Peribacillus simplex NBRC 15720 = DSM 1321: one gene and its partner. The protein of the gene in region 2 interacts with the protein of the main gene of each other region in a pairwise test. Links are inferred from orthologs where the notes say so. Each region holds a gene or a part of one and is shown on either strand. Other genes may lie near its edges. The genes, in order: nadE and dnaA.

Region 1 (17,264 bases), 3.0 Mb from region 2 along the record:
AAACACTATTTTGAAATTTAATTGCACCCCAAAATTATCCATCTAACATAATTACATCCTTAAAAACAAACATTTTATTCGATATAAGGAGATTTCAGAATTATAGTTCTGTAGACAGAAAGCTAAGCTTCTTTTTTCTATTGGAGGTTTAATAAGGTTCCGGAGTTCAAGCTAACATTATTAAAATTGAGCTAATAGGTGAAATAAATGTTCATAGACGATTTTATTAAAAAACCTTGAATGGTTTTAGCAACTCAATGTTAACACTACATTATTTAATATTTATTTTTCTTTCACAAATGCTATTCTGCTGAGGAATTATAATCAACCTCTGCATTTCTTAGTCCCTCTATTACTTTATTAATTCGTTTCGATAAGTCTTGTATCTCTTCTAATGTTAAGTCAGCTTTTGCTTCTTGTGGGTTAAACATACTTAATCTTTTAGTAATACCTTCAATATATCCAATATAAACCTTGTTTTGTGATAGCAATATTTCACCTACAGCAGTATCAACGATAAAATCTTCTGTTTTCCCAAGGTTTACATACTCATTTTTCGTCCTTGCAATTGCATATTCATGTCCTCTATTTAGGGATAAAAAGTCATTATAGTCCTCATTAATTACCTCGAATATTTCATTGTACTCCCAATCTTCCACTGAAATCCCTCCTATAAAAATTGATTTTTATGGTTTAATTCTTTCCCCATTGTTGTGTATAACTTTTAAACTTATATTAGGGTATTTAGCTGAAAATTCCGCAATAACTCTATTGCAACTAGCACAAGTATCTAATTTAGTAAATAATTTTATATCCCCAGAAACCTGAGTATTATCACCTAATCTAAAAGCAATATCGTTTAGAATTTTATATTCTGTATCAGAATCTCTCATATAAGCCTTACCATCTTGACCAGCAGCTTCAGATGCTTTAAAAATAGGCGTATCAGGTTGCAAGGAAATTTATGGAACTTTATCTACTAAATTTCCACTTAATGAGTCAATTTTACTTTGTGCATAGAATTCTTTTTTACTAAGTTCAGCAATTTTCACTTCTGCAATTGCAAAATTACCAGATTTCTTATATTTACTTGTTAAATTACCTCTTATCTCTTTCACTCTATCAATTATATGTGCTTCTGCTACCGGATCTATTTGTCTTGTTGGATATACTTTACCCGTACCCTTAGAAATACTCTTCCCTGAAGCAGCCTCTACTTTGCTATCCTTCACCGTGAATTTGTGATAGGCTTCCTTAATTGTCTGTTTTTCCATTACAATTTGGAAGGTTTGGTCCTCCTGCGCGGGAAACTAGTTCCACACTTATTCGTTTAGGTATTTCTTTTTTACCTAGTTCGTCACCTATATTTTTTAAAGTGGTTTTTCCTGATCTCGGGATGTCTGTTATTGTAGCTTGAACCTTCTGAACCTGCTTTTGCGCAAATTCCTTGCTGTAAGGGACGAACTTTGTACCACTTGTATTTGATCACGATCCTGTCTGAGGTCAGTAAATCCATATTCTTATCTATATATTTTTTTAGACCTAACGGCCTTTTATCTGAGGAGCCCGATATAACTTAAAACGATACATATTCTATTTCTACAATGAAAAGACCTTAACTTTACCGTTAAGGTCATACAAAAAACAGCTTTTCTTATCCTCCATTATTCTTTCTTGAGGTATTCTTCTAAAATGCTCTTATCATATTCAGATTCAGGTAAAATACCCAAACGAGTATATTCCCAAATAACCCTTCTTTCGTGATCATCTGCATCCGATAGATCATCATAATCATAGTCAACCTTAAATTTCCCTGTACTTTCTAAAGTAAAAGTTAAATTAGTCCATTGTTCTTGATTATTATTTTTAAATTCATCTGATAAATCTTTTAAAACCTTTATTAACCTCCGCCATGTATCTCTATACTCCCTTCTACTAATACTATGTAATTCAGGGATATCATGGCTATATATGAGTGTATCATTAATATTAGAGCGATAGAAAAAGAACGCAGTCCCTGTCCCCTCAGTAATTTCTCCATACAAAATTACTTTACTCCATTCTTCTGGAATCATCTCATTTACAGTTTGAGCTATATTCTGATAATAATCATTTAGTTTTGATTCATTCAATTTTTTATCCCCCTGCTCTATTTTCAAATGTTCTTAGTAGTTTTTAACAACAGCCCGTACCAAAAGTTATAATCTGTATACGTAGGAATAAAGAAGGTGATAACTGGTTTTACCAGTTATCACCTTCATAAACAAACGAAATTATTAATATGCTAAAAGTTCTATTGTAAATCTTGAAGTACGTAACACAGACAAATCCATAGGTTTATTGCATGTTTAAAATAATTTTATAAATTCTTCTCTATTTATTAGGATTTTATTATCTGTACACAGATAATCATGAAGAACTGATTCCATTCTCTCAATTTCATCTACTGTGAGAAAACTGGTTTCAACTGCACTATTTAAAAAGATTGTGATACTATCTGCATGAATACCTTCCAGTGATTGTGGTAAATATTTTACTTTTTCTAAATTAAAAGCTTCCCAAGATGTATAAGCAACAGCATCAACTAGTAGTGACCATAGTCTAGCAATATTCATTTCTTCTTCTTCCTCAGCAAATTCTGAGATTCCTGTATAGTCTGCATTATCAATAAGCTCATACAGTTCATCCCCAGTTACAGCATGGGATTCTACCCATAACCAACATTTATCCAATGCTTCTCTCCCTTCTGGATATCTTTCATCGTCTTTACTGATAACAGAAAATACTCTTTCAGCCACAGTTAAAACAAAGCCCACTTTTACTTCACTTTGTATATTATCAAATAATTTATTTTCCATAAGTTCCTCCTTATATTTATTCGATTTTCCCATCTTTTAAAACAAAAGAGAGCAAACCATTGGTTTTAACACTGTCATTAATCTCCGATGTTACGACTATTGTTAGGTTGGGATACTTCTTGCTAGCTTGATAAAATATACCACTTTTTTCAATTGGATAGGGTTTCAGCAATCCTTTACTGCACTTATTACAAACACCTCTCGGATTAGATTGGTGAATTCTTAAAGTTCCTGTAATATCGCTTGGTTCGATTCCTGCTTTTTTGACTACAGAATCAAATTCATTTAAAACTCCTTCTTCAGCATGCCTTGTGAACTGTGCTAATTTAGGGTTTTTTAAATGATCATACGGGGCCCTAATATCCCTATTAGGTAAGATTTCGTCTAATGAAGGTAACCCTGCTTCTTTTCTTACTTCTGGAGATCCTCCTTTAAAAGTTAAATCTTCAAGTCCTTTGATATCTGTTCTACCCACAGCTATTGTATTAGTCTCAGGAACATTCCAATTTTTCCTTAATTCATCCAAATCAACTTTGCCAACCTCTATCTTATTTCCAGTACTACTAAGGTTCTTTGTTTCACCCGTACCCTTAGGAATACTCTCCCCTGAAGCAGCCTCTACTTTGCTATCCTTCACCGTGAATTTCTGATAGGCTTCCTTAATTGTCTGCTTTTCCATTACAACGTGGGGAAGGTTTGGCCCTCCTGCGAGGGAAACTTGTTCCACACTTATACGTTTAGGAATTTCTTTTTTACCTAGTTCTTCACCTATATTTTTTAATGTGGTTTTTCCGGATCTCGCTATATCTGTTATTGTAGCTTGAACCTTCTGAACCTGTTTTTGCGCAAATTCCTTGCTGTAAGGGACGAACTTTGTACCACTTGCCACTTTATCAGCGACTTTGGCCGCACCAGCCACACCGCCGATCCCTAGCGCCATCAACAGCCCATTCTGGCGCTGTTCCTCGGTCAACTGGTTGCCGAACATGTCTTTGCCGCTGACTGCTTCACCGAGGCCGTTGGCTGCGAGGAGTCCGTATATTCCGTATTCGGTTTTCTGGAGGAGGCTAAAGCCTTTTGTCGTTTTATAGGCATCGAGCGCGTGGTCCGCTGCGTTGAGTCCTTTGGCCGTTTTGTATAGGGCGCTGCCACCTTTGATGGCCCGTCCGGCCCAGCCGACGACGGGGATGAACCCAGCGGCTGCCATGGCGCCTGCGGCGATTCTTTCGGCATCGGACAGCTTGCGGCCCGTTACTGGATCTACTCCGGTTGAGGCCCTGATTGAATCATAATATCCCGTGAATTCCCCTGTAAAGGTTTTTGTCGTATCCCAGGCTTTTTCGTACCATGGCCGGTTTTCGAGTTCTTCCATTTCCTGTTCGATTTTCCGGGCTTCTGCTTGCTGCTTTTTGAAGGTTTGATAGTCTTTCATCTGACCGGCGACTTCATCCTTCACTTGATAGACATCACTGCTCTTGAATGCCGATTGATTGAATGTCATCGGCGAAACGTTGCCGTCCTGTTTGGTGGCATCAAGCAAGGCACGAAAGAGGCCAACGGCCACGTTTTCCTGCCCGACGGACACATCATATTCCTCGATCAATTGCCGGTCGACATTCTCGACCTTTGTCACGGTGTCATCCAGCCTGTGCCCGGCCAGCGTGATTTTTTCATTAAAGTCCTTTTGGTCGAATATATCAAGAGGCAGGATATCGTCAATGCTGTTCAGGATCCTTTGAAGATCGTTCGCTTGTTGATCGACAAGCGACTGCGCTTGGTTGATGCCGTTCGACACTTCGCCATCTAAAAAGGGAACCTCGACAACCGTATTTCCGGAGAGGTCAGCCTCTTCAAGACTGGCTGGAATGCCTTCCAAAAAACTTATTTGGGTCGTGAATAGTTCCATCCAGGCGTCCGCCACCTCGATTTGCGCTTCATAGAAGCTTTTGATGGCGGTAGCACCGGCTCCCTGAAACTCGTTATCCAAGCCGACGATGCCCTGAAATTCCTTTTTCAGGGCTGCGACTTCCTTTTTTAGTTCTTCATATTGCTTGGCGCGCGACTTGGTTGCGGCCGTCAATGTCTCGGCTTCATATATTTTCATCGCGTAGGATACCCATGTGAAGACGTATGGGCGATGGCTTCATCCTGTTCTTTTAATAAGTCAATGTTGGCACGGGTATCTTCCACATTTTTCTGGACGATTTTGATATATTGTTCAAAGACCTTCTCCAGGTTCGTTTCCCGGTCGATCCATTTCGAAGTGAATTCCAATTTATTGTTGCCAAGCTCGCCTGCCGGCAAATTTCCAAGCGTGACTGTACCAAGTGCCGTCTTCACCTGATCGACTTGCTTCATTACGGCAGGATGATTCAGTTTGATTGTCGTCATTAAAACAACCGCCTTTTTAAATCGGATATTTTACTTTCCAGCTGCTCAAATGCCTCTTCGCCTTTGTTCAAAAGGGAGTCGGCTTCTTGGGCTATATTCCCCGCTATGCTCAGAAGTGTATTCTCGGCATTCAGCTTTGTAATCATCGCCTCGATTTTCCATTGGTAATCATCATAATCGTCATGAATGATACTGAACATCACATTATAGGCATCATGACGGGCATCCTGAAAGTGATCCGAACGGTTCCCTGTCCAGCTGCCACCAAGCTCAGGGTCTTTTATTTTCCTAATCTCGTTAAGACACATGCTCTGCTCTTTTATAATATCGTTTTTCGCATTTTCTAATCGATCAATTTTCACATTTAAATCAGCTTTTTTACTGGAGATAGCAGAGTGTATATTACTCAAAATGTCTGCATATACCATGAAACTCACCTCAGAAACAGTATAATCCTACACTAAATGTCATATTTTCCTATTTAATATTATAAGGATTATAGTCCGAGAGTTAAATAGGGAGAAATATGCTATTTTGTCAGTTAAAAGAGAAGATTGGCATAAAAAAGTTCCTACATACCATATTCTTTATACCCGGCATTTTACCAATTTTAAACAAGTTAGCAGAATGTCATCTTATTAGATTCTCTATAAAAATTTCCGACACTTCATTCAAACTGCCCTTGACTGTATCTGCGCAGTAAGTCATCCCGAACAAATTCCCTGCAAGAGGAAGATAAATGTGACCGCTCGGGATGTATCAAATCGCCAAAAGGCAAATCACCGACAAATTTAACTTCACCTTCAAAATCCTGTCCGGATTCATCATCAAAACCGATGACCTTCACAAAGCAAGTTTTGTGTCCGGTTTTCATAAAATCAATTACTGTTAACACATGATTATGTATATCATTCATTCTTTTTCCCTCCAACCATGAAATCATTAAGTAAAGATATTTTATACTAGCATATAATAAAGGAACCGATTAAAACAATAATGGCTAAGATCGCTAAGATGTTTATACTTTATTTATTTTGTTCAATCTACCCTTATTTAGCTGACGTTGCATGTACTCACTTCTTCAATGACTTATGTTTTTTTTTCGTTTCCCAGCATGTTTATGATTTCACATTACTTCCACCGAAGGTAGTCTGTTGGCAACATCTAGGACCTTCCCTCTTCTATATAGATTTATAACCTGCTATAATCTAAGGATTGGAGGTGTGAGAAATGAAAGAAATCATCCAGATATTAGCTGAAATCGTCAATAATCTTCACGATTTCATCTTATTCTTTGTAAGTGACACATTAAATTCAAATGCAACGGACAAAGATCTGCATTTTTGGATAATGGGAATCATCGGTATTATCATATTTTTGATCGTGTTATTTTTATCTAATTTAATTTCCCGGATGCGTTTTGGAATAACGATACTATCTTTCCTTTATACCTTTACAGTCATGGTTGTTTTAGTATTTGCTATTGAAATACAGCAAGCCCTTACCAGCAGGGGGAATATGGAGTTTCAAGATGCGGCGGTAGGCCTTTGGGGGTTCATCGTATTTTTCATGGTTTTTGCTGCACTGTCATCCATATTCCTTTTGGTGAAGAATTTTTTCAAGCAATCAAAATAAAGGTAACGATAGGTCACCTTGCTTAAAACATTCCTAATGGCCTTTCAATATCTTGAAATTCGGGTTTTGTATTGGCGGGAATGATAAACTCTCTGTAGCATCATCTTAAATCGGAAGGAAGGTTACAGAGAAGCAAATTTGATTCGGGGTAAATAAGCATATCCTATCAATTACTTTGGTTCACTTTCATTGAATAAATCAATGCTAAACAGATTAAAAGAATCGTCGTCATTAATACGTTCCTGGTCATTTCCGGGTATAACAGGACTATTTTCCCTGCGACGGCGATTTACTTCCCTTAATTCCGCTTCCAGAAATTCCGCTTGTTCGTGGGAAAGCTTTATCGTGATTTCATTATTTTGATCATCCGCAGCTTTTAAGAGGACATAACTATCCGCAGCATTACGTAAAGTCACATTGTTTATTGTTAAGTTCATGTTCGCGAGTTCATATCTTGCCTTCATAAAGTAAAAAGAACCTCCATCGGAAAATACCGGTTAAAATAATGTATATTAAATATACTCTACTTCAAGATATCTAAATATACAAATTCTTTGTTTGGAAAAGCCTTGAAACCTAAAGAAATCTACCTCCTTAACTAGATTCCCAAGACAAGAAATGGAAAAGTGATCCGCCGTGTCATTAAAGCTGCGTTCTTGAATGAAGGTAAAGGTGATGTTTCTTCCCTTTTAAAATCAAGAAGTCCTGGAAACAATCAAAATTGGAACCCTTCACTATCGGAAAGGTTCCATTTGTTTATAATTCTTTCTCGATCGCGCAAGTAATATGGTATGGACCCATGCTTTTATTTGAAGTAATCACGGTTCTCAATCGATTTGCCGGATATACCACAGAATTGAAACTTACACCCGGATCATACCCCATAAGATGATATTTGAAAATCACGTCATTTTTTTTACGGATCCATATACCATAGCCATAGTATTCCCCTTCATCTCCAGTAGCAATATGGGCTTCCAATAAGAGATTGGTATATTCTTGATTCAGTAACTGATTGGAAAATAACCCATTCCAAAACCTGAACATATCTGATGCGGTAATATACGCCCCTCCATCCGCACCGCCTTTGATGGGAAGGGAATAAACGTTGGTTCTCCATGCTCCATTTTCTTCGTCAATGTACCCTATTGCAGTATTTTTAGGAAGCTGATCCAGGGAAAAATAACCGGAATTTATCATTTCACAAGGAAGAAAAATGTTCTTGTCGATATATTCAGAAAATTGGAGTCCGGTTAGTTCCTCAACAATCAATCCTAATAAAATATAGCCTGCATTATTGTAATGAAATCTTTCCCCGGGTTCAAACATCATCACATCATCTTGAAACATTGGGAGGAAATCTTTTAATCTTTTGATATGGTACATCGGATTTTTCTGCCATAGCTCTTCAAAATCATCCATCACTTTCTCATCAAAGTAATCAGGAATGCCCGAAGTGTGTGTTAAGAGGTGATGAATGGTTACATTTTGATGGAAATCAGGAAACACGATAGGAAGACAGTCTTTAAGCTTAGAATCAAGCCTAATTTTTCCTTTTTGTATTAACTGGCAAATGGCTATCGCCGTAAACAGTTTACAACCGGAAGCAATTCCGAACCTTGTTTCGGTCGTATTCATGATTTCATCCGCTCGATTGGAATAGCCATGTGCTGAGCTATGGATCAGGTCATCTCCCGCTTTCACACCTATAACACCCGAGAATTCAATTTCTTTGCATGTTTCCTCAATAATCCTGGATATATCCATATGTAGAGTCGACATTTCGTTTTCCCCCTTGCCGGTAAAATTTTCATAACCGATGTGTTGGCCAAGGTGCTCATTAGGTCTTGCCAAAAAACCCGCATCTTATGTGATGCGGGATAACTTATTTCAGATTTCACTCGTTCTTTTATTTCCACCAAGTATCATAAACATTAATGGCTTCATTGCGTTTATGTTCGGTTTTAGTATACCATCCTTCGATGATTTCGGCAGCTTCCGTTCTGATTTCCTTGCCTTCAAGATAATCATCGATTTCATCGTAGCTAACGCCTAAAGCCACTTCATCAGGAAGTAACGGTTTGTCATCTTCTAAATCGGCAGTTGGTATTTTCGTATAAAGACGCTCAGGAGCACCGACGAATTTCAGGATTTCTTTTCCTTGCCTTTTATTTAAGCGATATAAAGGAAGGATATCCGCTGCACCATCACCATGTTTCGTAAAGAAACCTGTGATCGCTTCAGCTGCATGGTCCGTACCAAGCACAACGCCTTTATACAGTCCGGCTAAATCATATTGTACCTTCATTCGCTCACGTGCTTTGACATTTCCCCTTAAGAAATTCGATAGCTTTTCAGAAACCGCTACTTCCACAGCTTTTACTGAAGCATCCACCGCTTCCTTGATGTTAACAGTAACCGTTTGGCTTGGCTTGATGAATTTTAAAGCCAGCTGCCTGTCATCTTCATCAGCCTGTACTCCATATGGCAAGCTTACAGCAACAAACTTATAGTCGCTGCCATTTTTTTCTTCATTCAATTCATTAACAGCGGTTTGAGCAATATACCCCGCCAGTGTTGAATCTTGACCTCCGGATATCCCAAGTACAAAACTTTTCAGAAACGTATTTTTCTTCATATACCCTTTTAAAAGATCAACACTTTTCCTGAATTCGGCTTCAGGATTGATCGTTGGTTGGACAAGTAATTTTTTTACGATTTCTTTTTGTAATGGACGCATTGGCATAGCCCCGCTTTCTAATAAAATAGATTGGTCATTTCGTTAGCATTCTTTCTACATTGGCTTTAACTTCATCTATATTCCTCATTTTATTATCCCAACAATCTTGGCTTAGATCTACCGGGTATTCTTCAGGATTGAGTGCACGAAGGTACTCCGGCCATAATACTTGGAGATTTTTTTGCGTGAAGGCCTTGATTTCATCTATGGTCGGCAATTCATAAATCAAACTTCCATCCTTGAAAATATCCACATGCAGATCAACCGCATCGAAATCCGTGACGAATTTACTTAGGAAGGTATGGACAGGATGAAACATTTTTAATTTTTCCTGTTCCTGCGGCTTCTCATATTCCATCGCCAAATAATCACCTTCAGCATGATGGTTCACTTTATTGATGATTCGATATACTCGTTTTAAGCCAGGTGTCGTAACCTTTTCAGGGTTAGAAGAAATTTTGATGGTATCTCTCATATTCCCATCTTCGCCCTCTATTGAAACCATTTTATAAACGGCACCGAGCGCTGGCTGGTCATAAGCCGTAATTAATTTGGTTCCGATGCCCCAAATGTCAATTCTTGCTCCTTGTTGTTTCAGGTTGATGATCGTATATTCATCCAAGTCATTGGAAGCGACAATCTTCGCATCATGGAACCCTGCAGCATCAAGCATACGCCGTGCTTCTTTTGATAAGTAAGCTAAATCACCGCTGTCAAGACGGACGCCAATGAAATTGATTTTATCGCCCAGTTCCTTGGCAACACGGATTGCATTCGGGATGCCAGAACGCAATGTATCATAAGTATCAACCAAGAATACACAGTCTTTATGGGAAACAGCGTATTTATGAAAAGCCGTATATTCATCTTTATAAGCTTGGATCATGGAATGTGCATGCGTCCCTGAAACCGGAATGCCGAACAGCTTTCCAGCACGTACATTACTAGTGGAATCAAACCCAGCAATATAGGCCGCTCTCGCTCCCCAAATTGCAGCATCCATTTCTTGCGCCCTTCTTGAACCGAATTCAAGGGCAGATTCTTCACCGATGACCTGTTTGATGCGCGAAGCTTTTGTTGCTACGAGTGTGTGATAGTTCACAATGTTAAGCAAAGCAGTTTCTATGAGTTGAGCCTCACCAAGCGGTGCCTCCACGCGTAATATCGGTTCATTGCCGAAGACGAGCTCCCCCTCTTTCATGCAGCGGATCGCTCCCGTAAAACGGATGTTCTGCAAATATTTCAAAAATTCTTCATCATAGTGCAGATCATTTTTTAAATAGTCGATATCACTTTCCGAGAATGAAAAGTTTTGAAGGTAATGGACAATTTTTTCAAGTCCCGCAAAAATCGCATATCCGCTGTTAAATGGAAGTTTTCTAAAAAATATCTCAAAAACTGCCTTTCGGTTATGTGTTTTGTCCTGCCAATAAGTTTGGGCCATATTGATTTGGTAAAGATCAGTGTGTAATGCGTAACTGTCGTCGTTGTACTTTTTTTCCATGGATAGTTCCTCCCAAAAGAGAAGCATTCGCTTCCCTTCTATTCTGTTGCTTAAATGGATATTATAGAATGGTTGCTCCAAGAGATCCTTTAAAATGTCCAAGCGCCCAATGGTGACCGGCATCATTGAACGAGGCCACTGCATTTTCATATACAAAGATTTTATAGCCTAGATTATAAGCGTCGATTGCCGTATGCAAAATACAGATATCTGTACAAACCCCGACTAAATATATATCGGTAATGTGACGTTCCCTTAGACGTATATCAAGGTCCGTTCCTGCAAAGGCCGAATAACGTGTTTTATCTATATAATGAACATTCTTTTGATTTTTATTAGTTTCATATTCCTCTTTTAACGCCCCGTATAGGTCTCTACCCATTGTACCGCTAATATTATGCGGTGGAAACAAATTCGATTCAGGATGTAAGCGGTCTCCTTCTTCATGTAAATCAATCGCGAATACCGTATATTCGCCGTGTTTGATAAAATCCCTGGTTATATTGACTAATTCCTTCTCGATATCCTGACCTGGCTTCCCGCAGGTCAATGAACCCCCGTCTGCCACAAAGTCATACGTATAATCTATATTGATCAATGCCTTTTTCCCCATATCACCAATTCCCCCTCAATAGTAAATAGAGTCCATGACCACCTCTGCATTAAATCGGTAAAGCTGAGAAGGCCGATACGAATTACGTTTCGTTTTCTTCTGCATACCCTTTTCATCCAAGACTTTCTCCAAAAAAGGGAGTTTCGGGGCTTTTGCATAAAAAAGTGAGTCTGCGCTGATTTTTGCATCATCTCTGGCTGTCAGCAAAACCCGTTGCAATTCAGAAAGTGTAAATTCATCCGGCAGGAATTTTTGGGCTATCGTCGTTTGCACCATTTCTTTTTTCATTAAATTCATCGCATCGGAAATAATAGTATAATGATCAAATGCAAGATCTAATTGTAAGGCTTCCTGGATCGTGAACAATTCAACCTCGGCTGCATCGTCATTCGCTTTTCTTTGATGAAGAAACTCTTCCTGAACAATTGCATAAAAAGCATTGGATATGATCCATCCCCTGGGATCGCGCCCTGGCCGGTCATAAACCCCGAAATGCTTGACATGGAATCCAGCTACGCCCGTTTCTTCTTTCAATTCTCTTTTGGCAGCTTCATAAGCAGTCTCGCCAGCATTGACGAATCCTCCAGGTAAAGCCCATTTATCTCCTTCAACATTCGGGCTTCCTTCCTTATCTTTTGTGGCACGTTTGATTAATAATAGCTTCAAAAACATTTCAGGCGGGGCTTTCTCTGCCGTTTTCTTTGTAGTAATAGTAAAAATAGCAATATCTGCTGTGTATCCATCTGGAGTAATATATTTCTTTTTTTCCTGCTGAGCCATGGCAACTCTCACTTTCTTTCACTAAGTATGGAATTAAGTAATTAGTAAATCATTAATTACTAATTATAGTACTCTTCCTTGTGTGATTTAGCAACTCTAAATCAGAAAAATTTTCTAATTATTTAAAAATCATTTATTTTAATACATGATAAATAGCCCGGTCATGATGACCGGGCTTGTTTATTGAATTCATTAAACGGGATAGACCCCATGTTTACGATCGGTAAATGTCAATTTCTTACTGCTATATGCTTCAAACCGGGCACTCAATTCATCACGCAGGTCATTTGGCTGGATGATGCCATCAACAATCATCTCGGAGGCTAAGCGGTAGATATCGATGTCTTCATTGTACTCATTGCGCTTCTGTTCGATGAATGCAGGGCGCTCTTCCGGTTCCATTGCATTGATTTTATTGGCATAGACTGCATTGACCGCAGCTTCTGCCCCCATGACCGCTATCAATGCCGTCGGTAAAGCTAGAACGCAGTCCGGTTCAAAAGCTGGACCAGCCATCGCGTATAGTCCAGCACCATAAGCCTTACGGACAATGACAGAAATCTTGGGAACCGTGGCTTCACTCATGGCTGAAATCATTTTCGCACCATGGCGAATGATCCCTGCCCGTTCGACCTTCGTCCCAATCATGAATCCTGGAATATCCACAAGGAACAACAACGGTATATGGAAAGCATCACATAAATTGATGAACTTGGCTGCCTTATCAGCTGAATCATGGAACAGGACGCCGCCCTTGACACGCGGCTGATTGGCTATGATCCCTATCGTTTGTCCATTTAGCCTTGCAAGCCCAGTGATTAATTCAGGGGCAAATAGCTTCTTGATTTCACAAAACGATTGCCTGTCTATAATCCTATCGATCAGGTCATACATATTGAAGGCTGCATTCTGATTTTTAGGAATCAGTTCTTCCAACGTTTTTTCAAAATCCGCAGGCAGTTCAGGTTTTACGCTTTTAGGCCTTTCTTGATAATTTCCTGGAAAATAGCTTAAGTACCTGCGCGCGAACGCGATCGATTCTTCTTCTGACTTGACAAGCACATCCCCGCATCCTGAAACGGAACAATGCATTTTCGCCCCGCCCATTTCCTCTTCACTCACCTTTTCGCCAATGACCATTTCTGCCATTCTCGGTGAACCTAAATACATGGATGCATTGCCATCAACCATTACGACGATATCACAAAAAGCTGGGATATATGCCCCGCCGGCGGCAGACGGACCGAACAATAGACAAATTTGCGGGACTTTTCCTGATAACTTTACTTGGTTGTAAAAGATGCGTCCTGCTCCGCGGCGTCCTGGAAACATTTCAACTTGATCTGTAATTCGTGCCCCGGCAGAATCGACTAAATAAAGAAGGGGCAGCTGTAACTTCTCAGCTGTTTCCTGAATGCGAATGATTTTTTCGACGGTTCTTGCTCCCCAGGAACCAGCTTTTACAGTCGAATCATTGGCCATGACACAGACCCTTTGACCATTGATTTTCCCGATGCCTGTAACCACACCATCAGCGGGTAGACCATCACTGGCACAATTAGCAAAGAAAGCGTCCTCTATTTCAACCCCTTCATCGAAAAGCAGTTCGAGCCGTTCACGTACGAAAAGCTTTCCTTTTTCAGCGTTTTTTTGATGATATTTTTCTAAACCGCCTTTTTTAATCGTCTCAACCGTTTCGGTTAGTTTATCCGTCGTTACCATCCCTGTTCCTCCTTCAATTGAAATCATTGGCCCTTAAATACCGGTTTGCGTTTTTCCTTGAATGCTGACAGACCCTCTAGTCGGTCAAGGGTTTTTAAAGTTGTCTGATAGCAGTCTTTTTCAATTTTCAACCCTGTTTTCAAGTTAGTCTCAGCCCCATGATTGATCGCCGCTTTTGCAGCCCTGAGTGCCAATGGGGCATTGACCGCAATTTCCCCAGCCAATTTTTTCGCTTCCTCAAGTAAATGTTGAGGTGAATATACATGACTGATGATTTTCAAAGCATGTGCTGTTTTTGCATCCAATCTCCTTGCCGTATAAATCAGTTCTTTCGCTGTGGGCATCCCGACTATTCGCGGCAGGCGCTGAGTACCGCCGGCGCCTGGGATGATGCCTAATGAAGTTTCTGTCAGTCCCACCTTCGCCGTTTCCGATGCGATTCGTATGTCACAAGCGAGTGCCAACTCCAGCCCTCCGCCAAAAGCCGAACCGTTAATCGCGGCGATGACTGGAACTGGAAGGTTTTCTACAGCCGTAATCGTGTCTCCAATCAACTTGACTGTCTCCTTGACTTTATCATCATTCATACCTGCTCGTTCCTTAAGATCCGCACCTGCACAAAACGCCTTTTCACCTGCTCCCGTAATAATGACTGTTCGTAAATTGGAATCTCTTTTCAATTCATCCAGCCCTTCGGCTAAACAATGAAGCAATTCTGTGGATAAAGCATTAGCAGCATCCGGCCGATTCAAAGTCACGAGGGCAATTCCCTTTTCCTCAGTACTTATTTCAACTAATGATGTCATAAATTCACCTCGATTTCACTTATTGTGCGTTATAAACAGCCATCTGATGGCTAGGCAATGGTTTTTCCAAAAAGCTTTGCATCAAGGCCGCAGCCTTCATTAGTTTTTCTGGATTGATTCCCGTGTGAATTCCCATTTTATGTAGCATATGAATCAGGTCATCCGTAGCCACATTTCCGCTCGCACCTGGTGCATATGGGCATCCTCCTAAACCTCCGAGCGAAGAGTCGAAAGTGTCCACACCATAATTCAGTGATTCAAGAACATTTGCGAGCGCCATTCCCCTTGTATCATGAAAATGGAGGGCAACGCGGCTTATATCATATCTTTTTACAGCCTGTTCAAGGAACAAGGCAACCTGTCTTGGAGATGCGACCCCAATGGTATCACCCAATGAGACCTCATCGATTCCATATTCAAAAAGTTGATCACAAACACGGAAAACCTGTTCGGACGAAACCTCCCCTTCATAAGGGCAGCCGAAAACGGTAGAAATATAGCCTCTAACCGTTTTCCCGCTTTTTGCTGCTGTCTCGATGACATCCTTCATTATTGGAAAGGTATCGGAAATTGATTTATTGATATTTTTAAGATTATGCGTTTCACTGGATGACATGAACACGGAAATTTCATCGATATTGGCTTCAAGGGCTGATTCCAGTCCCCTTTGATTGGGTACAAGGGCCGCATAAGTGATCCCAGGATTACGCTTTATTCCCTTAGCCACAAGGGCGGCATCACTCAATTGGGGAATCCACTTTGGATGTACGAAAGAAGTCACCTCTATATATGATAATCCTGTATCAGAGAGCTGATCGATCCAATCCATTTTGCTTTGTGCAGGTATCATGACCTTTTCATTTTGCAGCCCGTCGCGCGGACCCACTTCCTTAATTGTCACTTTTTCAGGCCAATTCATCTTACCCCTCCGTCCCTTTATTCAATGACGGCCAAAACGTCACCCTCATTTACGAAATCCCCCTCATTCACTTTAAGTTCTTTAATTGTGCCAGCCTCCTCTGCTGCAATGGGGATTTCCATTTTCATCGATTCCAAGATAATGATATCCTGTCCGTCGATTACACTTTGCCCCTCGTTCGCTACGATTTTCCAAACGCTTCCTGCCATGCTTGCCTTTAATTCTGCCATCTTATATTCCTCCTGATCATTATGTTTTAAAATACACGTTATACAGTCAATTTTTTAATATATTTCGCAATGAAATCCGTAGTCGTATCTCCTTGGGAAAAAGCTTCATGAGAAATTATTTCCATCAGCAAAGGAAGGTTTGTTTTAATTCCTTCTATTTTATAGCTTGCCAGCGCTTCTCTTAATCTCTCGATCGCTTTATCCCTCGAATCGCCGCTCACTACCAATTTTGCGATCATCGGATCATAAAAGTGGGATACGACGGAAGTTCCATGAACCGCCAATTCATGACGGATCCCCTCACCTTCCGGAAGTTCCATGCTGGTGATTCTCCCCGGTGCTGGATAAAAGGTTTTCGGATCTTCAGCATATATGCGCACTTCAATGGAGTGTCCATCCTGTTTAATCTCACTTTGAGTGAATTCCAATTTGTTGCCCGATGCAATATTAATTTGCTGTTCGACTAAATCCAGTCCCGTAATTTCTTCGGTGACAGGGTGCTCTACCTGAAGGCGTGTATTCATTTCCAGGAAATAAAAGTTTTTATCCGCATCAACTAAAAATTCGAGTGTGCCCGCATTGCTATAACCGATGGATTTTACCGCTTTCACTGCAGCCATTCCCATCCTGTTTCTTGTTTCTTCGTCAAGGAAAGAAGAGGGAGCCTCTTCCACGACCTTCTGGTGGCGCCTTTGAACGGAGCATTCCCTTTCCCATAAGTAAACAGCATTCCCAAAAGAATCCGCCAATACCTGAATTTCGATATGACGAGGCTTTTCAATCAATTTTTCTATGAACATATCTCCATTGCCAAAGAACAATTGGGCACGTTTTTGATTCCCTTCGAAGGCCTTGGTAAGTTCATCTTCATTAGCAACGGCCTGCATGCCTATTCCCCCGCCGCCTGCTGCTGCTTTTAACATGACTGGATAGCCAATCTTCTCGGCAACCGCTGCCGCTTCTGCACTATCAATTAACGGACGTGAAAATCCAGGCACCAATGGAAGTCCCGCTTGCTCCATTTTTTTCCGTGCCTCGACTTTATTGCCCATCTGCTGGATGATAT
Region 2 (10,752 bases):
TTCACCTCGGTAGTATTAGTGAGTATCATTCTACTTGAAAAACATGGTAAAAACTATATTTTTTTTATGATTAAATACCTAATAACATTCAATTTATTAGCATTAATATCTTATATTCCCCAAAATTGATAAGTCTTTTTACCTAAATTCAAACACTCTTGAAATCAGTTTAAAGTTCATCTTATGCACAAAAAAAGACCCAGCTCAATTGCCTGGGTCTTTTTTTGTGGAAAGATTATTCTTCCGTATCTTTTTCAGTTCCTTCATTTTCTTCAATTACAGTAGGTTCAGAATCAGATTCAGGTTCAGAATCAGATTCTAGAGTCGTGACCGTTTCTATATCCATGTCTTTTTCTTCTTCTTCTTCTTCTCTTCCTACGATGGCTACCGTCGAAACATATTCATTATCTGTGGATTCGAGTCGGATGAGCTTAACACCCTGTGTATTACGGCCCGTTTTAGAAATGCCTTCGACTTCCATTCGGATCAATACACCAGCTGCTGTAATCAGCATCAAATCTTCATCTACACCCGTAACGGTTTTCACGGCTATAAGTTCACCATTTTTCTCAGTGACGTTACATGTTTTTATTCCTTTGCCTCCACGGCTTTGAATACGGTATTCTTCCTCAGAGGTCCGTTTTCCATAGCCGTTTTTCGTAACGATAAGGACTTCTTCATCATCTTCAAGAATTTCCATGCCGACAACTTCATCATTGGCCCTTAAGGAAATACCTTTCACTCCCGCTGCAGTACGTCCCATTGTCCGTACATCCGTCTCAGGGAAACGAATCATCATCCCGGATTTCGTTCCAATTATGATTTGCTTCTCTCCATTCGTAAGACGGACAGAAATCAATTCATCATCTTCACGTAAACCTAGGGCAATTAAACCGTTATTACGAATATTTGCAAACGACGACAAAGGTGTACGCTTCGATATCCCATGTCTGGTCGTGAAGAATAAATACCAATCGTCAGCAAATTCCTTCACCGGTATGATTGCATTGACCCACTCACCTTTATCGACTTCCAACAAGTTGATAAGCGGCAACCCTTTTGCCGTCCTACCATATTCAGGTATTTCATATCCTTTGGAACGATAGACCTTACCTTTGTTAGTGAAGAATAATAGAGTGTCATGAGTCGAAGTGGTTAACAAGTGACCGACAAAGTCATCTGTATTCGTTCCCATACCCTGTATCCCGCGCCCTCCGCGTTTTTGACTGCGGTACGTGGTTGCAGGCAAGCGTTTAATATAACCGTTATGCGTCAGTGTCACGATTATATTTTCTTCTGGAATTAAATCCTCATCTTCAAGGCTTTCAAAGCCGGCTAATGTGATTTCAGTTCTCCGTTTATCATCAAAACGTTCTTTAATTTCAAGAAGCTCTTCACGAATAATTTCAAGAACCTTTTCCTCATCAGCAAGAATGGCTTTATATTCTGCAATAATAGCCATTAAAGCCTGATACTCATCTTCAATTTTTTCACGTTCCAGACCTGTCAAACGTTGTAAACGCATATCCAGGATAGCTTGCGCCTGTTTTTCAGAAAGTGAAAATTGTGTCATTAAGCCTTCACGCGCAATTTCCGTCGTTTGGGAACCACGGATTAATGAAATGACCGCATCCAAATTATCAAGTGCAATGCGCAAACCTTCTAAAATATGGGCACGGGCTTCCGCTTTCCGTAATTCAAATTCAGTCCTGCGCCGTATGACTACCTGCTGATGCTCTAAGTAATAGTGTAGGCATTGTTTTAAATTCAGCACTTTAGGCTGACCGTCCACCAAAGCAAGTAGATTGATTCCGAAGGTTGTCTGCATTGCGGTATGCTTATACAGGTTGTTTAAAAGGACATTTGCATTAACATCCTTTCGAAGTTCCATGACGATACGCATGCCATTACGATCAGATTCATCCCGTAAATCGGTAATGCCTTCGATTTTCTTATCTCGAGCAAGTTCTGCAATTTTTTCAATCAATCTTGCTTTATTCACTTGATAAGGGATTTCTTTAACAAGGATTACCTGTTTTCCATTGGGTTTTTCTTCAATCTCGACTCTCGCCCGTTGAATGATTGACCCTTTTCCAGTTTCATAGGCCTTCCTGATTCCGCTTCGTCCTAAAATTAAACCGGCTGTCGGAAAATCCGGACCAGGGATATATTCCATCAACTCTGGAATTGTAATTTCAGGATTCTTGCTTAAAGCCAATACGCCGTCAATTACCTCACCTAATTGATGGGGTGGAATATTGGTTGCCATCCCTACTGCTATACCTGATGAACCATTCACTAACAAGTTCGGGAAACGGGCTGGCATAACGGCTGGTTCTCTTTCTGAACCATCGTAGTTATCCTGGAAATTAACCGTATCTTTATTTAAATCGCGAAGTAACTCCATCGAGATCTTCGACATTCTTGCTTCTGTATACCTCATTGCGGCAGCTTGGTCTCCATCGACCGAACCGAAATTCCCGTGACCATCGACAAGCATATAACGATAGTTAAAAGGCTGCGCCATCCGTACCATCGTTTCATATACGGCAGAATCACCATGCGGGTGATATTTACCGATTACTTCCCCGACAATACGGGCTGATTTTTTAAATGGTTTATCCGAAGTCATTCCAAGATCATTCATTGCATAAAGAATTCTTCGGTGTACCGGTTTTAAACCGTCCCTTACATCAGGCAAAGCCCGAGACACGATAACGCTCATCGCATAATCCAAAAACGATGTCCGCATCTCGGTACTTATATTTATTTCTTTTACACCTGATCTTTCATTTTCTGACATGGAGCCAACCTCCTATTAAAAGCTTATACTCTCATTTAAATTTAACTGTTCGTTCACTATGTAAAGAACAGGATGTAAAAAGCATCCTGTCAAAAAATCAGATATCAAGATTTTTTACATAAATTGCATTTTCTTCAATGAAGTTACGTCGCGGTTCGACCTTGTCGCCCATCAACATCTCGAAAGTTTCATCTGCCTCGGCAGCATCTTTCAAACTGACTTGAAGCAGTGTTCTCGTATCAGGGTTCATGGTCGTTTCCCACAATTGCTCTGGATTCATTTCCCCCAGCCCTTTATAACGCTGCAGGTTAGGCTTAGGAGTACTTGGCATACTCGCCATGATTTCTTCAAGCTCGCGGTCATTATAAGCATAATCCACTTTTTTCCCTTGTTGAATCTTGAAAAGTGGCGGCTGAGCAATATATATATATCCATACTCGATAATTTTTCTCATATAACGGTAGAAGAATGTCAACATCAGCGTTCTGATATGGGCACCATCGACATCCGCATCGGTCATGATAACAATTTTATGGTATCTTGCTTTTTCAATATTGAATTCATCACCAATGCCTGTTCCAAGTGCTGTGATGATCGTACCTATTTCTTCATTATGCAGGATTCTGTCCAATCGCGCTTTTTCAACATTCAGGATTTTACCCCTTAGCGGCAGAATAGCTTGGAAATGGCGGTCCCGTCCTTGTTTTGCCGAGCCTCCCGCCGAGTTTCCTTCAACGATGTACAATTCGCTTATACCTGGGTCCTTAGAAGAACAATCTGCCAATTTACCCGGTAGATTGGATACTTCCAAAGCACTTTTCCTTCGGGTCAATTCACGTGCTTTCTTCGCTGCCATTCGGGCTCTCGCAGCCATTTGCCCTTTATCTACAATTTTTCGGGCCACGGCAGGATTTTCGTATAAGAAGGCATCAAGTCGTTCCGAAAGAATGGAATCAGTAACCGTTCTTACCTCAGAGTTTCCGAGTTTGGTTTTCGTCTGACCTTCAAATTGTGGATCAGGATGCTTAATCGAAATGATTGCCGTTAAACCTTCCCGGACATCTTCACCTGAGAAATTGGCATCTGCTTCTTTTAAAAGACCATTTTTCCGTGCATAATCATTGATGACACGGGTCAAAGCAGTCTTGAATCCTGATTCATGTGTACCGCCTTCATAGGTATGAATATTATTGGCAAAAGAAAAGACATTACTGATATAGCTGTCATTATATTGCAATGCCAATTCAACAGAAATTCCATCTTTCTCGCCTTCCATGAAAATCGGTTCCTCATGCAATACCTCTTTAGAACGGTTCAAATGCTCAACATAAGATTTGATACCGCCCTCATAGTGGAAATCCCTGATTTTCTCTTCTTCTTCACGTTTATCTTCAATGATCAGCTTCAAGCCTTTATTCAGGAATGCAAGCTCACGGATTCGTGTGGCTAATGTATCGAAATCATATTCCAAGGTTTCCGTGAAGATTTCACCATCAGGAATGAAGTGTACAGTCGTTCCGGTATGATCGGTTTCCCCGATAATTTTCAAATCTTCTTTAGGGACACCGCGGTTAAATTGCTGATAATGGATTTTACCTTCACGATGAACATAAACTTCCAATACCGTGGATAAGGCATTAACTACTGAAGCCCCCACACCATGCAGACCACCGGAGACCTTATAACCTCCGCCGCCAAATTTTCCGCCCGCATGAAGGACCGTCATGATTACTTCTACAGCTGGGCGTCCCATTTTTTCATGGATGCCTACTGGGATTCCCCGACCATTATCGACTACGGTTATGCTATTGTCTTCTTCGATTGTCACTTTGATTTCCGTACAGAAACCAGCCAGTGCCTCATCAATACTATTATCGACAATTTCCCAAACAAGATGGTGAAGTCCTTTTGCAGAGGTAGTGCCGATATACATTCCCGGACGTTTACGAACTGCTTCTAAGCCTTCTAAAACCTGTATCTGATTCTCATCGTATGCCTGAGCTTGTACTTCTTTTTGTTCCATTGTCATACGTATCACCTACACTTTTCTTTTGGCATTTATCAATTTTCAGGAGTAATTATAACGTTTAGCTACAATTCAAAGAATATCTATATCATCGATTAAGAGCGATGGCTGCAGTGAACGCTTTTTCAAAGTGGATGACGCAAGCGGTGAATAATATACCTGTTTGTCCGTCACTACAATCGATTTAACCGAGTTTTTTGCTAAATGGTAAGTTACATCAGACTTTTTCTCCAAAAATTCACTCATGATTGGAGAGGACTGAAGCAGCTTCTTATCTAAAATGGCTATGACATCGTCCGTTTTCACAAGAATGTCTTCACCAATATGGAGATACATACATTCACCTCATCATTTAACCTTTTTTATACTTCCTTGACTAACATAATAGGTGGACGCTTCTCTTAGGGTTTGATGATCGATTCCATCAACGGAGGGTGTCGTCACGAATGTTTGCACTTTCCCTTGTATCGTATTCAGTAAATGGGATTGACGGAAATCGTCAAGTTCCGATAACACATCATCCAATAATAAAATGGGATACTCGCCGATTTCTTCATGGATCAGCTCAATTTCGGCAAGTTTCAAAGATAAGGCAGTCGTACGCTGTTGTCCTTGTGAACCATATGTCTGGACATCACGGTCATTCACAAAAAAAACCAGGTCGTCACGATGAGGACCTACCAGTGTTACACCCCGTTCAATTTCCCTTGTTTTTATTTTATCAAATTTTTCTGTGTATACTTCTATCATTTTCGTCAAATCCATAGATTCTGATACATCAAGCGACGGTTTATATTGGATTTTCAATACTTCTAGATTTCTGGAGATCCCCGAATGAATCGGCTCTGCCCATTGCTGGAGCTTTAAAAGAAACTCATATCTTCTTTCGACAATTTTCGCTGCATACTGAATAAATTGATCAGTCAGCACGTCAAGCATCGTCGTATCCGTTTGTTTCCGGGTCTGCAGAAGCTTTAAGTAATGATTTCTTTGTTGAAGTATTTTATGATATTGGCTCATATCATGAAGGTATACGGGAGAAACCTGGCCAATTTCCATATCTATAAAACGGCGTCTGACTAGAGGACTTCCCTTTACAAGGTTAAGATCCTCAGGCGCAAACATGACCACATTCATATTTCCGACATATTGACTCAACTTTCTTTGTTCAATATGGTTGCACTTCGCCTTTTTCCCTTTTTTTGAAATGGTCAGCTCAAGTGGTATTGAGGTATTTCTCTTTCTAACTCTTCCTTCTATTTTAGCATACTCTTCATCCCAGCGAATAAGTTCTTTATCATTTGAGGTCCGATGAGATTTTGCCATAGCTAAAACAAAAATAGATTCCATGACATTTGTTTTTCCTTGAGCATTTTCGCCGAGGATTACATTGACTTTATTCTCAAAAGTCAGATTCAATTCGGTATAGTTGCGGTAATTTTTCAAACTTATATTTTCAATATACATATTCCGCTCTTCCCTTATGTTTTAGCTTGTAATAGTGTAGGTGCCAAATCCAGGAATCTCTATTTTATCACCTGATCTTAATTTTCTGCCTCTTCTCACGTCTAATTCGCCATTAATGTAAACCTCGTATTCACTTAAGAACCATTTCGCCATTCCGCCGCTTTGGATCAAATCTGCCAATTTCAAGAATTGTCCAAGCGTAATATATTCGGTACTGATTTTTATGGAGTCCATTTCATGCCTCACTCATTTCTAAGTAGTCTTTAATATTTCATTTTACTAAATTAATCACATTAAGACAAAGTATAGCTTTTTCAGTTCTTTTTTTTAGCGTTTCAGTGTTCCGTACAGCATTAAAAAAACACTAAAAATCCTTTGGAAACCTATGTTTAAATATAAAAAAATTAAAGGCCTGCTATACAAGCCTTTAATTTTTTTGAAATATTATTTTAGCTTAATAAGTCCTTACCGGGAGAATTAATTGCAGCATGGAATCATCATGTAGCGGACGAATGACAAACGGACGCATTGCACCTGTGAAATTAATTTTTATATCGGAACCTTCCAATGCTTTTAGAGCATCCATTACAAATTTGGCACTGAATGAGATTTTCAGGTCTTCACCTTCAATGGCTTCTGCCTGAACCTCTTCAATTACTTTACCAATTTCAGGAGTATTGGAAGAGACTTCGATTATACGGCCTTCCAGGGTTGTCAATTTGACGACATTATTTCTTCCTTCTCTCGCCAATAAAGAAGCCCTGTCGATCGCTTGAAGAAAATCTTTAGTGTGAACAGTCACATCCGTTTTGCTATCTGATGGAATCAAGCGTGATGTATCAGGATAATTCCCTTCAAGCAGTCTTGAGAAGAATAATAAATTTTCAGCTTTGAAAAGTACTTGGTTTTCGGTAATGACGATTTCAATGAGTTCGTTTGTATCATCAAGGATTTTACTCAACTCACTCAGACTTTTACCTGGGATTACAACGCTATAGGTCCCGGTAATTTTATTTTCTATTTTGGCTGTTCTCATTGCAAGCCTATGACTATCTGTTGCAATACAGGTCAATTCGTCATCTTGAACCTTCAAGTTTACACCTGTTAAGATGGGGCGTGTTTCTGACGTGGACACTGCAAAGCCAGTTTGGCGGATAAGGGTCTTTAAAAGGTCCGTTGGAAGTTTGAAAATATTTTCTTCTTCAATGATCGGAAGATGTGGATATTCCTCAGGATCCAGTCCATTTAGATTAAATTCAGCTTTACCTGAGCGAATAATCGTTTGAAAGTTGTTCTCCACTTCAATTTCTACAGTATCCATCGGCAGCTTTTTAACAATTTCACTAAAAAAACGAGCATTCAGGACAATACCGCCGCTACTTTTAACTTCAACAATCTCATCTCCGTCAACTTCAGCCGGAATGAATGATTGGATGGAGATATCTGAATCACTTCCTGTTAGAGTGACACCCTCACTAGTAACGCTTATTTTTATCCCTGTTAGAATCGGAATCGTCGTCCTCGATGTGACTGCTTTCATTACTTCTTGGACACTATGAACTAATCGATCTCTTTGGATTATAAATCTCATGTTTCATCCTCCAATTTTTTATTGCCGAATAGGCATATTTATTAATAATTTTTATTAAAAAAGATAGTAGTAATAGTAGTAGGGCCTGTTGATATGTGGATAAGTCCACTCAACCTAAGGAAAAACAGTCTATCCACATGTGGACAGACTGTGTGTAAGTAGTCGTCAGTTATGCACATTATCCAGAATCTATTATACCCTCAGCTGATCCTGGATTTCTTTAACCTGACGTTGAAGCTGGGTGTCCGTTTGCATGAGTTTAGAGATTTTTTCATGCGCATGGATAACGGTCGTATGATCGCGACCTCCAAATTCATCACCTATCTTGGGCAGGGATGAGTCCGTTAACTCCCTGGAAAGATACATGGCAATCTGTCTTGGAAAGGCTACGGATTTAGTCCGTTTTTTCGCCTTGAAATCCTCAAGTTTGACACTATAATGTTCACCGACCGTCTTCTGGATTTCTAAGATGGTGATTATTTTAGGTTTTGAGCTAGGTATGATGTCTTTTAATGCTTCAGCTGCCAAATCGGCATTTATATCTTTATTAATCAATGAAGAATAAGCGACGACACGGATAAGTGCTCCCTCAAGCTCACGAATATTGGAATCGATTTGGTTGGCAATATAGAGCATGACTTCATTTGGGATATCAAGACCCTCAGCTTTTGCCTTTTTACGCAATATGGCAATCCGCGTTTCTAGATCAGGAGGTGTGATATCCGTGATCAAGCCCCACTCAAACCTTGAACGGAGGCGATCCTCGAGTGTAGGTATCTCTTTTGGCGGGCGGTCACTCGAGATGACGATCTGTTTGCTTTCTTCATGCAACGCATTGAATGTATGGAAAAACTCCTCTTGAGTTTGTTCTTTTCCCGCAAGAAATTGAATATCATCAATTAATAAAACATCAACGCTTCGATATCTATCACGGAATTCCCCTGCTTTATTGTCCCGGATCGAGTTGATGAATTCATTCGTGAACTTTTCAGATGATAAATAAACGACCTTTGCATTCGGATTATGCTCAAGAACATAATGTCCGATTGCATGCATTAAATGAGTTTTTCCAAGACCTACGCCCCCGTATATGAATAAGGGATTATAGGCTTTGGCCGGAGCTTCTGCGACAGCGAGAGACGCGGCATGGGCAAAACGATTGCCGGAGCCGATGACAAATGTATCGAAGGTATTTTTCGCATTCAGCATATGTTGTGGAAATGCAGCATGCTCTTTATCCTGTTTTTTTATCTTTTTAGGCTGAACAGGAACGGTAAAATCATCATCTTCTTGATTGGGGGGAATGATGAATTTTGCTTCCAATTCCTCACCGGTAAGTTCAAACAATACATCGGAAATAAGATGGGAATAGCGTTCTTCAAGCCAATCCCTGGCAAATTCATTGGGAGCGGTGACTGTTAATGTATCACCTTGCAGTAAATAAGCCTTGGTTGATTTAAGCCAAGTTTCAAAGCTTGGTTTACTGATTTTTTTTTCGATTTTTCCGAGCGCCTGGTTCCAGAGGCTATCGATGTTATCCAAACTTATCCCTCCTTTGCAAAATATTTTTAATAATTGTATCTAAATGTATAGGCACAAATAAACTCATCGATTGCCATCTTTATATTAATTTTGACAGCAAAGGTTCGGTGAGCTGTATAAGGGATTTTTGTGTTGTGTAATTTGAAGTGCCTAAAAACTATATCTTGCGCTGTACAACCTTTGTACAGACTACATCTGGTGAGCCAGTGTAGATTTGAATGTTTATTCATCAACAGGTATTTTAAGAAATATATAATAAAGAAGAAAAAAGGGTTTTCGACAATATCCACCATCTGTGGACAGATTAATATACACAGGTCGAATAAACTATCCACAAGTTATGCACAGTCTGTGGATAACCGTTCCCTGTTGATAAAGTTATTCAGAGTGAAAACACAAATATAATATCAGAAAATCAGGCGTCTTGCAATGGGTTAGAAAACTTTATCCACAACTTACCGAGCTTGTGGGAAAAACTTTTCCACAGGCTACTGTTATGTGCAAAAGTCTATAAAATGGGTTGTGGATAGAAAAAAACATGTCGAATTTTATCCACAGATCATGATAATAGGCTCGAATTAATTTAATTTGAACCAAGTTGTTCAAGCCGGAAGACATGCATGATACAGATCGAAAGATGATTCAGGTTCATTCTTATTATTTGTCGAATGTTGTGTCGATCAAGGGAGGATTCATTGCGAATCTCATATTCGTGCTCATGGATAAAATGATGGAAATTTCCCTTTCCCCAAAAATTTCTATATCAGTTCGGGGCAAAATCATTTACAATAGGCTAGGTAGTAAAAAAAGGCCTACTGGACATTGAGCATTAAAAAAGAAATATTTTTATGGATGAGGTTGACAAGTAGAAACCTCCATCTATATAATTGTAAAGACTGTCTTTAACTGTTATTCCTCAGGGAGGTGTCATATAATGAAAAGAACTTATCAACCGAATAACCGCAAACATAGTAAAGTTCACGGTTTCCGTGCACGTATGAGCACGAAAAACGGACGTAGAGTAATCGCTGCACGTCGCCGTAAGGGCAGAAAAGTATTATCTGCATAGACCACTGAAAAGTCTCAGTGGTCTTTTTTCGCAAAATAAGGGATTTACTGAGACTCAATTCATGTAATGAAGGTGTAAAAATGAAAAAAAAGTTAAGGATTAAGAAAGAGGACGAATTTCAGCTTGTGTTTAAAAAAGGTGAATCTTCTGCTAATCGGCAATTCGTTGTCTATGTCCTTGAAAAGCCGGGTCAGGATTATTTTCGGATCGGCCTTTCAGTCAGTAAAAAAATCGGGAACGCCGTTGTAAGGAAC

The links.
Region 1: the proteins of dnaA (region 2) and nadE interact in binary tests that used the Escherichia coli proteins (3 or more experiments, as listed by UniProt). The link is inferred for Peribacillus simplex NBRC 15720 = DSM 1321 from one-to-one orthologs.

Annotation. Positions count from the first base shown.
Region 1 is NZ_CP017704.1:5,583,881-5,601,144, forward strand. Bases 7,710-10,501 are described here. They hold nadE (ammonia-dependent NAD(+) synthetase), read right to left. Parts: upstream 9,625-10,501; coding sequence 8,794-9,624; downstream 7,710-8,793. Other genes in these bases: BS1321_RS26950 (serine hydrolase domain-containing protein), read right to left, coding at 7,710-8,666; BS1321_RS26960 (nicotinate phosphoribosyltransferase), read right to left, coding at 9,659-10,501. Outside these bases: BS1321_RS26900 (Imm3 family immunity protein), read right to left, coding at 303-659; BS1321_RS26910 (immunity protein YezG family protein), read right to left, coding at 1,665-2,132; BS1321_RS26915 (Imm6 family immunity protein), read right to left, coding at 2,349-2,858; BS1321_RS26920 (ribonuclease YeeF family protein), read right to left, coding at 2,875-4,962; BS1321_RS26925 (YwqI/YxiC family protein), read right to left, coding at 4,959-5,249; BS1321_RS26930 (YwqH-like family protein), read right to left, coding at 5,249-5,677; BS1321_RS26935 (hypothetical protein), read right to left, coding at 5,917-6,165; BS1321_RS26940 (hypothetical protein), read left to right, coding at 6,480-6,884; BS1321_RS26945 (hypothetical protein), read right to left, coding at 7,055-7,348; more of BS1321_RS26950, read right to left, coding at 7,641-7,709; more of BS1321_RS26960, read right to left, coding at 10,502-11,128; BS1321_RS26965 (cysteine hydrolase family protein), read right to left, coding at 11,190-11,741; BS1321_RS26970 (NUDIX domain-containing protein), read right to left, coding at 11,757-12,521; BS1321_RS26975 (acyl-CoA carboxylase subunit beta), read right to left, coding at 12,714-14,243; BS1321_RS26980 (enoyl-CoA hydratase), read right to left, coding at 14,267-15,049; BS1321_RS26985 (hydroxymethylglutaryl-CoA lyase), read right to left, coding at 15,069-15,968; and 2 more genes. UniProt on the Escherichia coli protein: Catalyzes the ATP-dependent amidation of deamido-NAD to form NAD. Uses ammonia as a nitrogen source.
Region 2 is NZ_CP017704.1:2,561,671-2,572,422, forward strand. Bases 7,255-10,091 are described here. They hold dnaA (chromosomal replication initiator protein DnaA), read right to left. Parts: upstream 9,430-10,091; coding sequence 8,080-9,429; downstream 7,255-8,079. Other genes in these bases: dnaN (DNA polymerase III subunit beta), read right to left, coding at 7,255-7,887. Outside these bases: gyrA (DNA gyrase subunit A), read right to left, coding at 236-2,803; gyrB (DNA topoisomerase (ATP-hydrolyzing) subunit B), read right to left, coding at 2,901-4,826; extracellular matrix regulator RemB, read right to left, coding at 4,902-5,165; DNA replication/repair protein RecF, read right to left, coding at 5,178-6,296; S4 domain-containing protein YaaA, read right to left, coding at 6,318-6,530; more of dnaN, read right to left, coding at 6,751-7,254; rpmH (50S ribosomal protein L34), read left to right, coding at 10,364-10,498; rnpA (ribonuclease P protein component), read left to right, coding at 10,579-10,752. UniProt on the Escherichia coli protein: Plays an essential in the initiation and regulation of chromosomal replication. Binds in an ATP-dependent fashion to the origin of replication (oriC) to initiate formation of the DNA replication initiation complex once per cell cycle.